One region of the Comamonas sp. UBA7528 genome, then DNA from elsewhere that is predicted to be linked to it. Evidence: predicted binding sites of a transcription regulator. Region 1 holds the regulator's gene; the other holds the start of a gene.
What was found. The regulator NrdR, encoded in region 1, represses ribonucleotide reductase genes. The targets are predictions, from matches to a motif close to CACNANATNTNGTG.
Positions count from the first base shown of each region.

Region 2: the regulator NrdR is predicted to act here: its motif matches at 5,559-5,572, upstream of B3349_RS16185 (ribonucleoside-diphosphate reductase subunit alpha).

Region 1 is NZ_DLMU01000001.1:281,852-289,030, reverse strand. Features, by position in the region: gene aroC (chorismate synthase) at 1-882, shown strand, start outside; gene B3349_RS01290 (VTT domain-containing protein) at 952-1,920, opposite strand; gene nrdR (transcriptional regulator NrdR) at 2,114-2,563, opposite strand; gene glyA (serine hydroxymethyltransferase) at 2,591-3,838, opposite strand; ZMP/ZTP riboswitch at 3,873-4,052, opposite strand; gene B3349_RS01275 (lytic transglycosylase domain-containing protein) at 4,218-5,033, opposite strand; gene B3349_RS01270 (DUF748 domain-containing protein) at 5,749-7,179, shown strand, end outside.
Region 2 is NZ_DLMU01000014.1:101,129-108,307, reverse strand. Features, by position in the region: gene flhD (flagellar transcriptional regulator FlhD) at 247-573, shown strand; gene flhC (flagellar transcriptional regulator FlhC) at 619-1,161, shown strand; gene ffh (signal recognition particle protein) at 1,603-2,994, opposite strand; gene B3349_RS16200 (cytochrome C assembly family protein) at 3,355-4,152, shown strand; gene B3349_RS16195 (PP0621 family protein) at 4,149-4,382, shown strand; gene ampD (1,6-anhydro-N-acetylmuramyl-L-alanine amidase AmpD) at 4,543-5,124, shown strand; gene B3349_RS16185 (ribonucleoside-diphosphate reductase subunit alpha) at 5,654-7,179, shown strand, end outside.

The sequences.
Region 1 (7,179 bases):
CAGGGGGTGACGACCGGTACCCCGATCGCATTGCTGATTCGCAACACCGACCAGCGCAGCAAGGACTACTCGAACATTTCCGAGAGCTTCCGTCCCGGTCATGCCGACTACGCCTACTGGCACAAGTACGGCGTGCGCGACCCGCGGGGCGGTGGCCGGTCCTCGGCCCGTCTGACCGCCCCCACGGTGGCCGCCGGCGCCGTGGCCAAGAAATGGCTCAAGGAACAGTTCGGTACTGAATTCCGTGCCTGCATGACCCAGCTGGGCGCGTTGCCCATCGCCTTCGAGAGCTGGGAGCATGTGCCGCACAACCCCTTCTTCGCCCCGCAGGCCGATGTGCAGGCGCTGGAAGACTATATGGACGCCCTGCGCAAGGCCGGCGACAGCTGCGGCGCCAAGCTGCGCGTGCAGGCCACCGGCATGCCGGTGGGCCTGGGCGAGCCGCTGTACGACAAGCTGGACGCTGAGATCGCCTATGTGATGATGGGCCTGAACGCGGTCAAGGGCGTGGAAATCGGCGCCGGTTTTGCCAGCGTGGCCCAGCGCGGCACCGAGCACGGCGATTCGCTCAGCCCCGAAGGCTTCCGCTCCAACAACGCCGGCGGCGTGCTGGGCGGCATCAGCACCGGCCAGGATCTGGAGGTCGCGATCGCCATCAAGCCCACCAGCTCCATCATCAGCCCGCGCGAATCCATCGACATTCACGGGCAGAGCACCGAAGTCATCACCAAGGGCCGCCACGACCCCTGCGTGGGCATCCGCGCGGCACCGATTGCCGAAGCGCTGCTGGCACTGGTGGTGATGGACCATGCGCTGCGCCACCGCGCCCAGTGCGGCGATGTCAGCCTGCCGCTGAACCCCATCCCGGCCGCAGCACCCTGACGCTGCCGCAGCGGCTTTCGCGCTGGCTCCCAACGCCCCACCGGCCTGCGCCGTGGGGCGTTGTGCATTTCAGAGGGCGGTCTGGGCCAGCACCGGGGCCGCAGCTGCCGGGGTGCCAGGCTGCAGCGCCTGCCAGGCCTCGAAGCCGCCTTGCAGGTGGCGGGCGTGGACAAAACCCAGGCGTCGCAGCCGCTGCGCAGCGCGGGCGGCCGTGGCATCGTGGGGGCAGGCGCACAGGGTGACGATGGCCGTCTCGCGCGGCCAGTGGCGCACCAGCCGCGGCAACTGGGCCAGCGTGATGGCATGGGCCTGGGTGATCGGGCCCAGCTCGGCAATCAGGGCCGGGCCGCGCAGATCCAGCAGGCGCGGCGGCTGGGCCGAGGTCTGGGCCTGCCACCACTGCGCCGCGGTGACCGAGGGCATGGCGGCCAGGCGCAGAAACAGCTGGCGGCGCACCAGCTTCCAGCCCAGCCACAGGCCCAGCAGCAGCACTGCCGCCACGGCCAGCAACGGGCCATGGGTGTGCAGCAGTGCCAGGGCCGCGTCCACCTGGCGCCGCAGCAGCCAGCCCAGGCCCAGTGCCACGCCGGCCCACAGCCCGGCACCACTGGACGCAGCCAGGGTGAAGCGGGGCACGGGCATGCGCAGCACACCGGCCATGGGGGCGGCCACGGCCGAAAAACCAGGGATGAACTTGGCCAGCAGCAGCGACCAGGGGCCCCAGTGGCCAAAGCGGTCGGCCGTCTGGCTGATGCAGCTGTCCGGCGTCAGGGAGAGCTTGCACAGCCATGCCAGCACGCGGGTGCCGAAGCGCCGGCCCACCAGGTACCAGACCCGGTCGGCCAGCATGGCGGCGAGCACGGCCATGGCCCACAGCAGCGCCAGACGCGGGCTGCCCGTGGCCAGGCTGCCGGCCAGCAGCAGCGTGGGCAGCACCGGAACCGGCAGGCCCAGCTGCTGCAGCAGCACATTGGCAAACACCACGCCGGGGGCGTAGAGCGTGAGGGCGGTGCGAAGGGTGGAGGTGTCGATATCCATGGGAGCAAGCAGACCGCCGTGCGGGCGGCTGCAGTCCGCCATGCTACGTGGGAGTACACCACCTTGCCTAGCTGCCGGCATGGAAGACTGTGTTCCAGCGGCGGAACAATCCCGGGGTGGGCCCTGGCCCGGGCATGAAAAAGCCGCCTCGCACAGGGCGGGCGGCTGGTCGGGGAGCGGTGGCGCAACGGATTCAGCTGCGCACTTCGTCCACCAGGTGCTTGAAGTCCTCGATGTCCTCAAAGCTGCGGTAGACGCTGGCAAAGCGGATATAGGCCACCTTGTCCAGCTTCTTGAGCTCGTTCATCACCAGCTCGCCGATGCGGCTGGAAGGCAGTTCGCGCACGCCCGAGGTCAGCAGCTGTTCCTCGATGCGTTCCATGGCCGCATCCACCTGGCCGGCCGGCACCGGGCGCTTGCGCAGTGCCAGGCGGAACGAACCCTGCAGCTTGCTGCGGTCGTAGTCGATGCGTCGGCCATCCTTCTTCACCACCGCGGGGAAAGCCACGTCCGGGCGTTCGTAGGTGGTAAAGCGTTTGGCGCAATCCCCGCACTGCCGACGGCGGCGAATGAAGCTGCCATCTTCGGAGACCCGGGTCTCGACGACCTGGGTGTCCGGGTGGCTGCAGAAAGGGCACTTCATGGCGCAGTCCGTCGGCGGGGCAGCCGCTTACTTGCTGTAGACGGGGAACTTGGCGGTCAGTGCGGCCACCTTGGCGCGCACGGCAGCCAGGTTGGCTTCGTCCGTGGGGTTCTCCAGCACATCGGCCACCAGGTTGGCGGTGATGCGGGTTTCCTCTTCCTTGAAACCACGGGTGGTCATGGCGGGGGTACCCACGCGGATGCCGCTGGTCACCATAGGCTTCTCCGGGTCGTTGGGGATGGAGTTCTTGTTGATGGTGATGTGGGCGGCACCCAGCGCGGCTTCGGCAGCCTTGCCGGTGATGCCCTTGGCACGCAGGTCCACCAGCATCACGTGGCTTTCGGTGCGACCGGAGACGATGCGCAGACCGCGTTCGGTCAGCGTGTCGGCCATCACCTTGGCGTTCTTCACCACCTGTTCCTGGTAGGCCTTGAACTCGGGGGTCAGGGCTTCCTTGAACGCGACGGCCTTGCCGGCGATCACGTGCATCAGCGGGCCGCCTTGCAGGCCGGGGAAGATGGCGCTGTTCAGGGCCTTTTCGTGCTCGGCCTTCATGAGGATCACGCCGCCACGGGGGCCGCGCAGGCTCTTGTGGGTGGTGGTGGTGACCACGTCGGCGTGGGGCACGGGGTTGGGGTACACACCGGCGGCGATCAGGCCGGCATAGTGGGCCATGTCCACCCAGAAGATGGCGCCGACTTCCTTGGCGATCTTGGCGAAGCGCTCGAAATCGATGCGCAGGGCGTAAGCCGAAGCGCCGGCGATGATGATGCGGGGCTTGTGCTCGCGCGCCAGGGCTTCCATCTTGTCGTAGTCGATGGCTTCGTCGGCGTTCAGGCCGTAGGACACCACGTTGAACCACTTGCCGGACATGTTCAGCGGCATGCCGTGGGTCAGGTGACCGCCTTCGGCCAGGCTCATGCCCATGATGGTGTCGCCGGGCTTGGCGAAGGCCATCAGCACGGCCTGGTTGGCCTGGGAGCCGGAATTGGGTTGCACGTTGGCGGCTTCAGCGCCAAAGATCTTCTTGATGCGGTCGATGGCCAGCTGTTCGACCACGTCCACGTTCTCGCAGCCGCCGTAGTAGCGCTTGCCGGGGTAGCCTTCGGCGTACTTGTTGGTCAGTTGGGAGCCCTGGGCTTCCATCACGGCGGGCGAGCAGTAGTTCTCGCTGGCGATCAGCTCGATGTGCTCTTGCTGGCGATGGTTTTCAGCCTGGATGGCGGCAAACAGTTCGGGGTCGACTTTCTCGACGGTATCGGTGCGTTGAAACATGGCAGTCCTGTGAACTTGATATTCCCTTGAATCCAAGGGCTGCCCAGGCGAACGGCTAAACACGCGTCAGGCGATTCCGTGTCGGCGCAGCCTGGGCGGTACGCTCCCCGGTGGTTGTCGGGTCTGGTGCTCATAGGGGAGGAGCGCCACACCGTGGTTCCACGTCAGCGCGGTTCTCGATAAACCGCGCCTATCGCCAGTTGCGTACCCCATTAGTGTAGCGGAGCCAGCGCGGCCCATGCGGCTTGACCCGCAAGGGCCCGTTTCCGGGCCTGGGTTTGTGCCGCCGCTGCGGCGGTGCGCGGCTCCACGCCTTCCACGCACCGCCCATGAAAAAGCCGGCTTGCGCCGGCTGGAAAAAGGGGAAAGCGCAGAGGGCTCAGTTAACCAGCAGCTTGCTGTCGGCCACCACATCGGCCGCGGCCACGGTGCTGGGCGTGGCTTCCTTGGCCACCAACGCCGGCTTGGCGGGCGCTGGTGCAGGGCGGCCAGCGATCTGGCGGATGCGAGCATGCTCGGCCAGCACCTTGGAGGCATAGCCGCCGTCGCTGGGCAGATTGGCCGCGCCCACGTAGTAGCGCAGACCGCCTTCGAGCGAGCCGGCGCGGGCGATGCATTCCTTGAGCACCTTCACGCCCACGCGCAGATTGCTCACCGGGTCGAACGCTGCCAGCTGGCCGCCGAAATGTTCGTACTTGTCGGTGTGCACGCGGGTCATCACCTGCATCAGGCCCTGGGCGCCGACGGAGCTCTGGGCAAAGGGGTTGAAGCTGGATTCGATGGCCATGATGGCCAGGATCAGCGTGGGATCGAGCTGGTTGCGTTCGCCCAGTTCATAGGCTTCGGAGACCAGCACCGCCAGCGGCTCGGCGGCCACGCGGTACTTCTTGCTCAGCCAGTACGCCACGGCGGCCTGCTCCTTGGGCAGCTCCGTCGGGTTGGTGGCAGTGGCACGTTCCACGGCATCCGGTTCGACCGGCGTGCCCAGCGTGGCCACCTGGCGCGCCTGCAGCCAGTCGCGCAGCTGGGCCTCGCCGGAGTGGCGCAGGTCAGGGCGGCTGATCAGCAGGATGGCGGCAAAGGCCACGGCCAGACCCAGCAGGGCAAAACCGTTGTGGGTGATTTCAATGAATCCGTCGGCAACGTCCTTGGCGAACGTGCGCAAGCCGGAAACTACCTGTGCAGATGCAGGCATAGCATTCCTTTCGTGGGGGTGCCTATGCGACCGTGGACTCGGAGGTCCGGCGGCTCACAGGGTGGCGCCCAGTGGGGTGGTGCTGCGGTCCATGCAGGAGGAGCGCGGGAGGATCGCGAAAAAGAGCGCGATCAAAAAGCAGCAAAAAACGTCAAAAAAATGACTCAAAGCAAAAGTGGGCGGATTCTAGTGGGGTGCTAAATTCCAGGTCAATACTATCAAAATTCTTTTTTATGATTTTAATGTATATAAAAACTGTATGTGCATCCAGGTTTTTAGGATGAATGCGGTGCCTGGCCCCCTGAAGCCCGGGAGATTAGGCTGCAGTGAGCGTTCGCTATCAAACAGATGAAAGAGTTTGTCAGAAACGATTGATTTCGCCGATGGCGGTGATTACATTGGAGTCGTCTGCAACGCGCAGGCATCGCCAGAAACCTCGGAACCCGATTGCCATGGACCAGCTAGGTGCCAGCGGCAGGTGAAGAGGAAGAACGGCACCATGGAAGCAATCATTGCTTCCGGGCATGCGGGGACGATCCTCTCCCTGATGCTCTAGCGGCACCGGCCTTTGCGCCTGCCGTGAAGCCCGGACGCCGGCGTAGCTGGCATCCGGGCTTTCGTGTTTTTGCACTCTTTCACGGTCGAGAGGGCGTAGTTTCTGGCGCAATCGCGGCGGACACGATAGATTCCATGCACAAGGAGAAGGTGCATAAGCATGCAATTGCAATTTTGGCGCAGTGCCACGCTGTGGCGCAGATTGGGGTGGGGAGCGGCTGCGGTCGTGGCGTTGTGGTTGCTCACCTGGCTGAGCTTCCCCTGGGCCGCCAAGCAACTGATCGAAAAACAGGGCAGCCAGGCCCTGGGCCGGGCGCTGACCGTCGGCAAGGTGGATTTCTCCCCCTGGACCATGGAATTGAGCCTGCACGACCTAGCGCTGGCCGGTGCGGACGGCCAGCCGGAACCCCAGGTTTCCATAGCGCGTATCTATATAGATGCAGAGCTGTCTTCTCTACTGCGCTGGGGCCCGGTGGTGGACGCCATCCGGCTCGACTCCCCCCACATCCGCCTGGCCCAGCTCGAGCCCGGCAAACTGGATATCCAGGACATTCTGGACAAGCTGGGCGCCGACAAGAAAGAAGACAGCAGCGCCGAGCTGCCGCGCTTTGCCCTGTACAACATCGAGATCAGCGACGGCCGCCTGGCCCTGCAGGACAAGGTGGCCGGCGCCGACCACCTGCTCAAGGACCTGCAGCTGAAACTGCCGTTTGTGAGCAGCCTGCCGTCCAAGCGCCAGGTCAAGGTGCAGCCGGAGCTGTCGTTCGACCTCAACGGCAGCCGCTTTGCCAGCGAGGCGCAGAGCACCCCGTTTGCACAGGACCGCAAGACCGCTGCCACGCTGACGGTGCAGGACCTGGACCTCAAGCCCTATCTGCCGTACTGGCCTGCCAGCCTGCCGCTGAAGCTGCAGGACGCCATGCTGCAGGCCCGCATCGATGTGGCCTTTGAGCAGCACACCGACTCCGTGGTGCGCCTGTCCGGCAAGGTGCAGGCCACCGGCGCCAAGCTGCAGGACCTGGCCGGCAAGGACTGGCTGCAGTGGGAGGCGCTGGACATCGATCTGGCCGATGTGCAGCCGCTGGCCGGCGTGGTCAAGCTCGGCCGTGTCAGCCTGCAGAAGCCTTCGCTGGCGCTGCGCCTGGACGCCAACGGCCAGTTGCTGAAATTCCCGGAACCCGCCAAGCCGGCGGCCGACAGCGCAGCGGCGGCCCCGGCGGAGGCCACCGAGGTGGCACCCGCCGGCCCTGTCGCGCCTTCGGCGTCCCCCACACCGGACGCCACGACGGCGGCTGCGGCCGCGGCCAACCAGGGCGGTGCCCAGGCGGCAGCTCCTGCCGCGGCAGCCGCTCCCAGGCCCTGGAAGATTGAAGTCGCGCAATGGGATGTGCAGCAGGGCCAGGTCAGCTGGACCGATGAAACCCTGAAACCTGCCGCCGAGGTCAAGGTGCGCGATCTGGCACTGTCCGGTCGCCAGGTCACCTGGCCCATGCAGGGCGACAGCCAGTTTGAAGGCCGGCTGGCACTGGCAGGGTTCGAAGGCGCCTCGCATGCGCGCCTGTCCGGCCACGGCACGCTGGAAGTGGGCCAG
Region 2 (7,179 bases), on a different contig from region 1:
ACGTATCGATGTGCGCTACGAGCCGGTACAGTCTGTCCCTGTCAACGCAATAAGGATGACCGCCTTGTCAGATAAATTCCTACACGCAAGGTAAGGGAACCAGACTCCGCGCACCGACGCACCCTGACTTCAGTTCCCCCATTGGGTTCTTCACAATCCATTCCATCAGATCGACAACAGCGCAAGACCGCAGCGACCTGAAAGACCAATCACTTTTGACTGGACTCCAAAGGAAAGGAACACCCAATGAACAACGACCAACTGCTCGCCGAGATCCGTGAAGCCAATCTCACCTACCTGATGCTGGCGCAAACCCTGATCCGCCAAGACAAGGCAGAAGCCGTGTTCCGTCTGGGCCTCAACGAAGACGCCTGCGACATCCTGGGTGCCCTCTCCGCCGCACAAGTTCTGAAGCTCGCCTCCCGCAACACCTTGCTGTGCAGCTTCCGTGTGGACGACGAGCTGGTCTGGAGCCTGCTGACCAACCACAGCAGCAACAAGATCGGCAACGAAGCCACCAACACGCTGCACGCCAACATCCTGATGGCCAGCCGCGTCTCCGAAGTGCTGTAAGGCACACGCTGATTGCCCCACGCAACCACACACGGAGAAACCACCATGGCCACCACCACCAAGAGCGTGCTGAACGAGTCCAAGCAGATCGAACGCGCTGCCATGCTGATCGGCATGGGCGCACGTATGCAGGTGCTCGAGTCCGAAACCACGCTGTCGTATGAGCGCCTGATCCGCCTCTACAAGGAAATCGCAGGCAAGTCGCCGTCCAAAGGACAGCTGCCGTTTTCCACCGACTGGTTCCTGACCTGGCAAGAAAACATCCACAGCTCGCTGTTCCTGAACATCTACGAATACCTGTCCAAGGGCGTGGATCTGGATTCGGTGGAGCAACTGACCAAGGCCTACCGCCTCTACAGCGAGCAGATCGAAGCCGCTGGCCTGGATTTGATGCTGTCCTTCACCCGCGCCTGGCGCCTGGTGAAGTTCGTGGACGCCAATATGCTGACCCGCACCAAGTGTTCCAAGTGCTCCGGCATGTTTGTGACCGAACCCTATGAAAATGCACGCCACTACGAATGCGGCCTGTGCAACCCGCCGGCCCGCGCCGGCAAGAGCAAGAGCGCCGGTGCGCTGATGCTCCACTGATTCACCCGTTCCCCTTTGGAAAACTCAACGCTTTCCGATTCATACCGCCCCGTCGCAAGACCGGGCGGTTTTTTTATGGCTGCCTGAAACGGGGGAAGGCTGTCGCCCCGCTCCACCACCAGCGTGCCGCATGCGCCCGTTGCCGCACAAACACCACCACCACGGCCCCGCACCCACTTCCCGAATCCGACGCAAGCGCCGATGCCGCCAAGGCGCCGGACTGCCGCACCCCCACCACCTGCGGCCCTGCAGGCGGCCCACGGCAGTCCAAGGTACATGGGCTGCGCGGCAGCCTCATGCCGGAACGCGACCTTGCCACCCGCCTCGGCACGGCAGCACAGACTGCAGACCCGCACGGAGCGGGCATGAAAAAGGCGCCTGTTGCAGGCGCCTGGTACACACACCGCGCTGCCATGCGGACAGCACAGGCAGCCAGAAGGCTCAGAACGGCAGCTTGGGCATGCCGCCGCCACCCATCATGCCCTTCATGGCTTTCATGCCACCCATCTTCTTCATCATCTTCATCAGGCCGCCGCCCTTCATCTTCTTCATCATGGTCTGCATCTGCTCGAACTCCTTGAGCAGGCGGTTGACTTCCTGCACCTGCACGCCTGCGCCGTCGGCAATGCGCTTCTTGCGGGTGGCCTTGATGATTTCGGGTTTCTTGCGCTCCTTGGCGGTCATGGAGCAGATGATGCCTTCCTTGCGCTTGATTTCGCGCTCGGCCTTGTCCATGTCCACGGCACCAGCCTTGGCGGTCAGCTCGGAGGGCAACTTGTCCATCAGCGTGGACAGACCGCCCATCTGCTTCATCTGCTGGATCTGGGCCAGAAAGTCGTTCAGATCAAACCCGTCGCCACTCTTGACCTTTTCGGCCAGCTTCTGCGCGGCCTCCATGTCCACGCCCTTGGTGACCTGCTCCACCAGGGCCACGATGTCCCCCATGCCCAGCACACGCTGGGCATGGCGGTCGGCATCGAACACTTCCAGGCCGTCGATCTTTTCGGACACACCGGCAAACTTGATGGGCGCACCGGTGATCTGGCGCACCGACAGGGCGGCACCACCGCGCGAGTCACCGTCGAGCTTGGTCAGCACGATACCGGTCAGCGGCAGCGCTTCCTTGAAGGCCTTGGCGGTATTGATCGCATCCTGGCCCTGCATGGCATCGACCACGAACAGGGTTTCAACCGGCTTCAAGGTGGCATGCAGGTCCTTGATTTCGGCCATCAACAGCTCGTCGATGGCCAGGCGGCCGGCCGTGTCCACGAGCAGCACATCGAAGAAATGCTTCTTGGCGTAGTCCAGCGCGGCCACGGCAATGTCATGCGGCTTCTGGTCGGGCGTGGAAGGAAACCATTCGGCGCCGGCCTGGGCCGTGACGGTCTTGAGCTGTTCGATCGCCGCAGGGCGGTACACGTCACCCGAGACCGTCAGCACCTTCTTCTTGCGCTTTTCGATCAGGTGCTTGGCCAGTTTGGCCGTGGTGGTGGTTTTACCGGCACCTTGCAGGCCGGCCATCAGGATGATGGCGGGCGGCTGGGCATTCAGGTTGATGTCGGCCACGCCCTCGCCCATGGTGGCGGAGAGTTCGGCATTCACAATACCCACCAGGGCCTGACCGGGCTTCAGACTGCCCAGCACCTCCTGGCCCAGCGCCTTTTCCTTCACCCGGGCGATGAAGTCGCGCACCACGGGCAGGGCCACGTCGGCTTCCAGCAGGGCCATGCGCACTTCGCGCAGCATGTCCTGCACATTGGATTCGGTGATGCGGGCCTGGCCCCGCATCTCCTTGACGAGTCGCGAGAGTTTGTCGGTGAGTGCGGATGCCATAGCTGTCTGTTCCGGGGAATAGTGTGTCGTGCTGCTGCCAAGGCAGGCAAGGTGCCTGCGCAGCAAGGCCGGGGAAATATCCTTTGTCGCAGGCCAAACCAGCGGCAAAGGACGTGGACGCGCGTGCGCCCCCGGGCGTAAGCACCAATTTTACATGCCCCACCCCTGTACTGCCGCGCACAGGGGAACGCCGCAGCCATCCGGGGCGGCATGGAGCGAACCAATGCGCCCATGGGCGCCGGCGCCACACCCCCGCCCGGCGGACAAACTGTGGTTTTCTGCGGCGCTTGGCCGCATTTCTGATGCTGACTTGCGCCCGCACACCGGCGCAGCAGCTACGCCGACGGCTATCATCCAGATATGGTTCCGACCCCTTCTTCCTTGCCTGGCTGGGGCATGTCCATGGCCGCCATCCTGGCCTATGCCGTGCCTGCGCTAGGCATACGCTACCTCACGCCTGCCAAGGCCCGGCTGGCCCTGCGCTGCGCCTGGGTGCTGCACGGCCTGGCGCTGGTCTTCACCCTGCTGAACAGCCCACCCCATTTTGGCTTTGCGCCGGCACTGTCCATCACGGCCTGGCTGATGCTGACGGTGTACGCCGTGGAACAGCAGCTGTTCCCCCAGATGCGGGCCCGCTGGGTGCTGGCCGCACTGGGCGCCGTCACCGTGGGCCTGGCCCTGGTGTTTCCCGGCCACCCGCTGCATGTCCAGGCCTCGGCCTGGTTGCCGCTGCACTTGGCGCTGGGCATTGCCTGCTACGGGCTGTTTGCCGCCGCCGTGGTGCACGGCGCACTGATGAGCCAGGCCGAGCAGCGCATGCGCACCGGCGCCGAATCCGACAGCGGCATGCCGCTGCTGCTGCTGGAGCGGCTGACCTTCCGCTTTGTGACGGCCGGCTTCATCCTGCTGACGGCCACGCTGCTGGCCGGCTGGCTGTTTGGCGAGCAGCTCTACGGCCACGCCTGGCGCTGGGGCCACAAGGAAATCTTTTCACTGCTGAGCTGGCTGGTGTTTGCCGTGTTGCTGGTGGGCCGCGGCCGCTTTGGCTGGCGCGGCAACCATGCGGTGCGCATGATCTATGCCGGCGCGCTGCTGCTGCTGCTGGGCTATGTGGGTTCGCGCTTTGTGCTGGAAGTGGTGCTGGGGCGCTTGCAATGAAATACCTGCTGGTGATCGCCGTGGTGGCGGTGTTCTATCTGTATTGGAAGAAGCAGCGCCAGTCGCTGCGCCCCCCGGCGCCACCGTCCCAGCCCACGCTCGCGCCGCCCCAGCCCATGGTGGCCTGCGCCCACTGCGGCCTGCACCTGCCGCAGCGCGATGCCCTGAGCGATGCACAGCAGCAGCCCTACTGCTGCGAGGCGCACCGCAAGCTCGGCCCCCGCTCCTGAACCCGGTGAACACCAGGGCCCGCGCCTGACGGGCAGGAAGGCCCCTGCCACCGCCTGCTGGCAGCGGCATCCCGCCCGGGTTTGGGGTGGCAGCAAATGCGCTATCGTGTGAACCGTTTGCAGACTCCCCTGGCGCCCGAAGCGGCAGACCCTCCTTCCCATGGACTTTGACCCTCCTGTGTGGCGTGACGGCTGGCTGTCCGGCGTGCGCCACCTGCCTTCGCCCAATTTCGGCCCCCGCCCTGCCCAGGCGCAGATCGATCTGCTGGTGGTGCATTCCATCAGTCTGCCGCCAGGCCAGTTTGGCACCGGCTGCGTGCAGCAGCTGTTCACCAACCAGCTGGACTGGGACGCCCACCCCTACTTCCAGGGCATTCGCGGGCTGGAGGTGTCCTCGCATTTCTTCATCGAGCGCACAGGCCGGATCTGGCAGTTTGTCAGTGCTAACGAGCGTGCCTGGCATGCCGGCCAGTCCTGCTGGCGCGGGCGCGGCAACTGCAATGACGACTCCATCGGCATCGAGCTCGAAGGCCTGGAAGGCCTGACCTTTGAAGACGCCCAGTACACCAGCCTGCTGCAGCTGAGCGAAGCCATTGGCCAGCATTACCCGCTGCAGCACATCGCCGGCCACGAGCACATTGCCCCCGGCCGCAAGCAGGACCCCGGCCCCGGTTTTGACTGGCCGCGCCTGCAGCACCCCTTGCAGGCCCACCACCCGGATTGGCAGTTTCCGCCGGCGTAGCCCCCTGCGTGCGTTCCACGCCGCCAGCAAGGTCATTGCGCTGTGCCCATGCCGCGCACCGCCCGCCACGGCGCCTTCTCCTTCTGCTTGGTGCGTACCCACACCCATGCCACAGCGCGCCGTGACGGCATGGGCGGGCAGACTTTCGCCCCCATGCGCGGCGTCAATCCCCATTGACCACAGGCTGCAGCCAAAACGCGACGCCCGGTCGGCAGACACGCCCCCGGACCACCGGTGCACACAATGCCGGTGCGCCATTGCCCGGCGCCATGGCCTGCCACCCCGCATGGCCTGCGGACTTTCGCCGGCAAAGCACCAGCGGGCGGGCGCTGCCAGCGTGTCAAGCCCCTGGCGCCACAGATTTTTTCCCGCTTCCGGCTTGGCAGCACAGGCCTGCGCAGTACACTACCCCTAGTGCTCGACAATCGATTGAACACTACATCTAGTGTGCAACATCTTGTTGCAACTACCGCATTCAGACGCAGGGCCCCACAGCCGTCGGCCCCGCCATCCCAATCAAGAGGAACCCATGCAAGACGCACCGAATACCCTGTCTGCCGACCAGCCCACGACCACCCAGGTAGCGCTGGAGACCTACCAGGTGATCCGCCGCAATGGCGATGTCGTGCCTTTTGCCCCGCAGAAAATCGCCACCGCCGCCACCAAGGCCTTCCTGGCCGTGCGCGGAGCACAGGGCGCTGCTTCCGCCAGCGTGCGCGAAACCGTCGACAGCCTGACCCACGCCGTGATCCGCGCCCTGGTGCGTTCGCGTCCGGGCGGCGGTACCTTCCACATCGAAGACATCCAGGACCATGTGGAACTGGGTCTGATGCGTGGCGGTCACCAGGATGTGGCACGCGCCTATGTGCTGTATCGCGAAGCCCGCAACCAGGAACGTGCCGCCGCCAAGAAGAAGGCCGAGGAAGCAGCGGCTGCCGCTGCAGCCCCCAAGCCCACGCTGCACGTGACCGACAACGGCCAGCGCCAGCCCCTGGACCAGGAACGCCTGCAGGCCCTGTTTGAAGCCGCCTGCCGCAACCTGAACCCCGATATCTCCGCTGCGCCCATCCTGAGCGAGACGCTGCGCAATCTGTACGACGGCGTGCCGCTGGCCGAGGTCTACAAGGCCGCCATCCTGGCCGCCCGCACCCTGATCGAGACCGATCCCGACTACACCTATGTCACCGCCCGCCTGCTGCTGCACACCATCGTGCGCGAAGTCATGGGCCGCGATGTGCAGCCGGCCGACATGGACGCGGCCTATGCCGACTACTTCCCCGGCTTCATCCAGAAGGGCGTGGACAACGAGCTGCTCAACCCCGAGCTGCTGAAGTTCGACCTGCCCCGCCTGGGCAAGGCACTGAAGGCAGAACGCGACCAGCAATTCGACTACCTGGGTCTGCAGACGCTGTACGACCGCTACTTCCTGCACGTGCGCAAGACGCGCATCGAGCTGCCGCAGAGCTTCTTCATGCGTGTGGCCATGGGCCTGGCACTGCAGGAGTCCGACCGCGATGCCCGCGCCATCGAGTTCTACGAACTGCTGAGCTCGTTCGACTTCATGTCTTCCACGCCCACGCTGTTCAACAGCGGCACGCTGCGTTCACAGCTGTCAAGCTGCTACCTGACCACCGTGTCCGATGACCTGGGTGGCATCTACGACGCCATCAAGGAAAACGCGCTGCTGTCCAAGTTTGCAGGTGGCCTGGGCAACGACTGGACCAATGTGCGCGCCCTGGGCGCCCGCATCAAGGGCACGAACGGCGAATCGCAAGGCGTGGTGCCTTTCCTGAAGGTGGTCAACGACACGGCGGTGGCGGTGAACCAGGGCGGCAAGCGCAAGGGCGCCGTCTGCGCCTACCTGGAAACCTGGCACCTGGACATCGAAGAATTCCTGGAACTGCGCAAGAACACCGGCGATGACCGCCGCCGCACCCACGACATGAACACGGCGAACTGGATTCCCGACCTGTTCATGAAGCGCGTGGTGGAAAACGGCGAATGGACCCTGTTCTCGCCTTCCGACGTGCCCGAGCTGCACGACCTGTTCGGCCA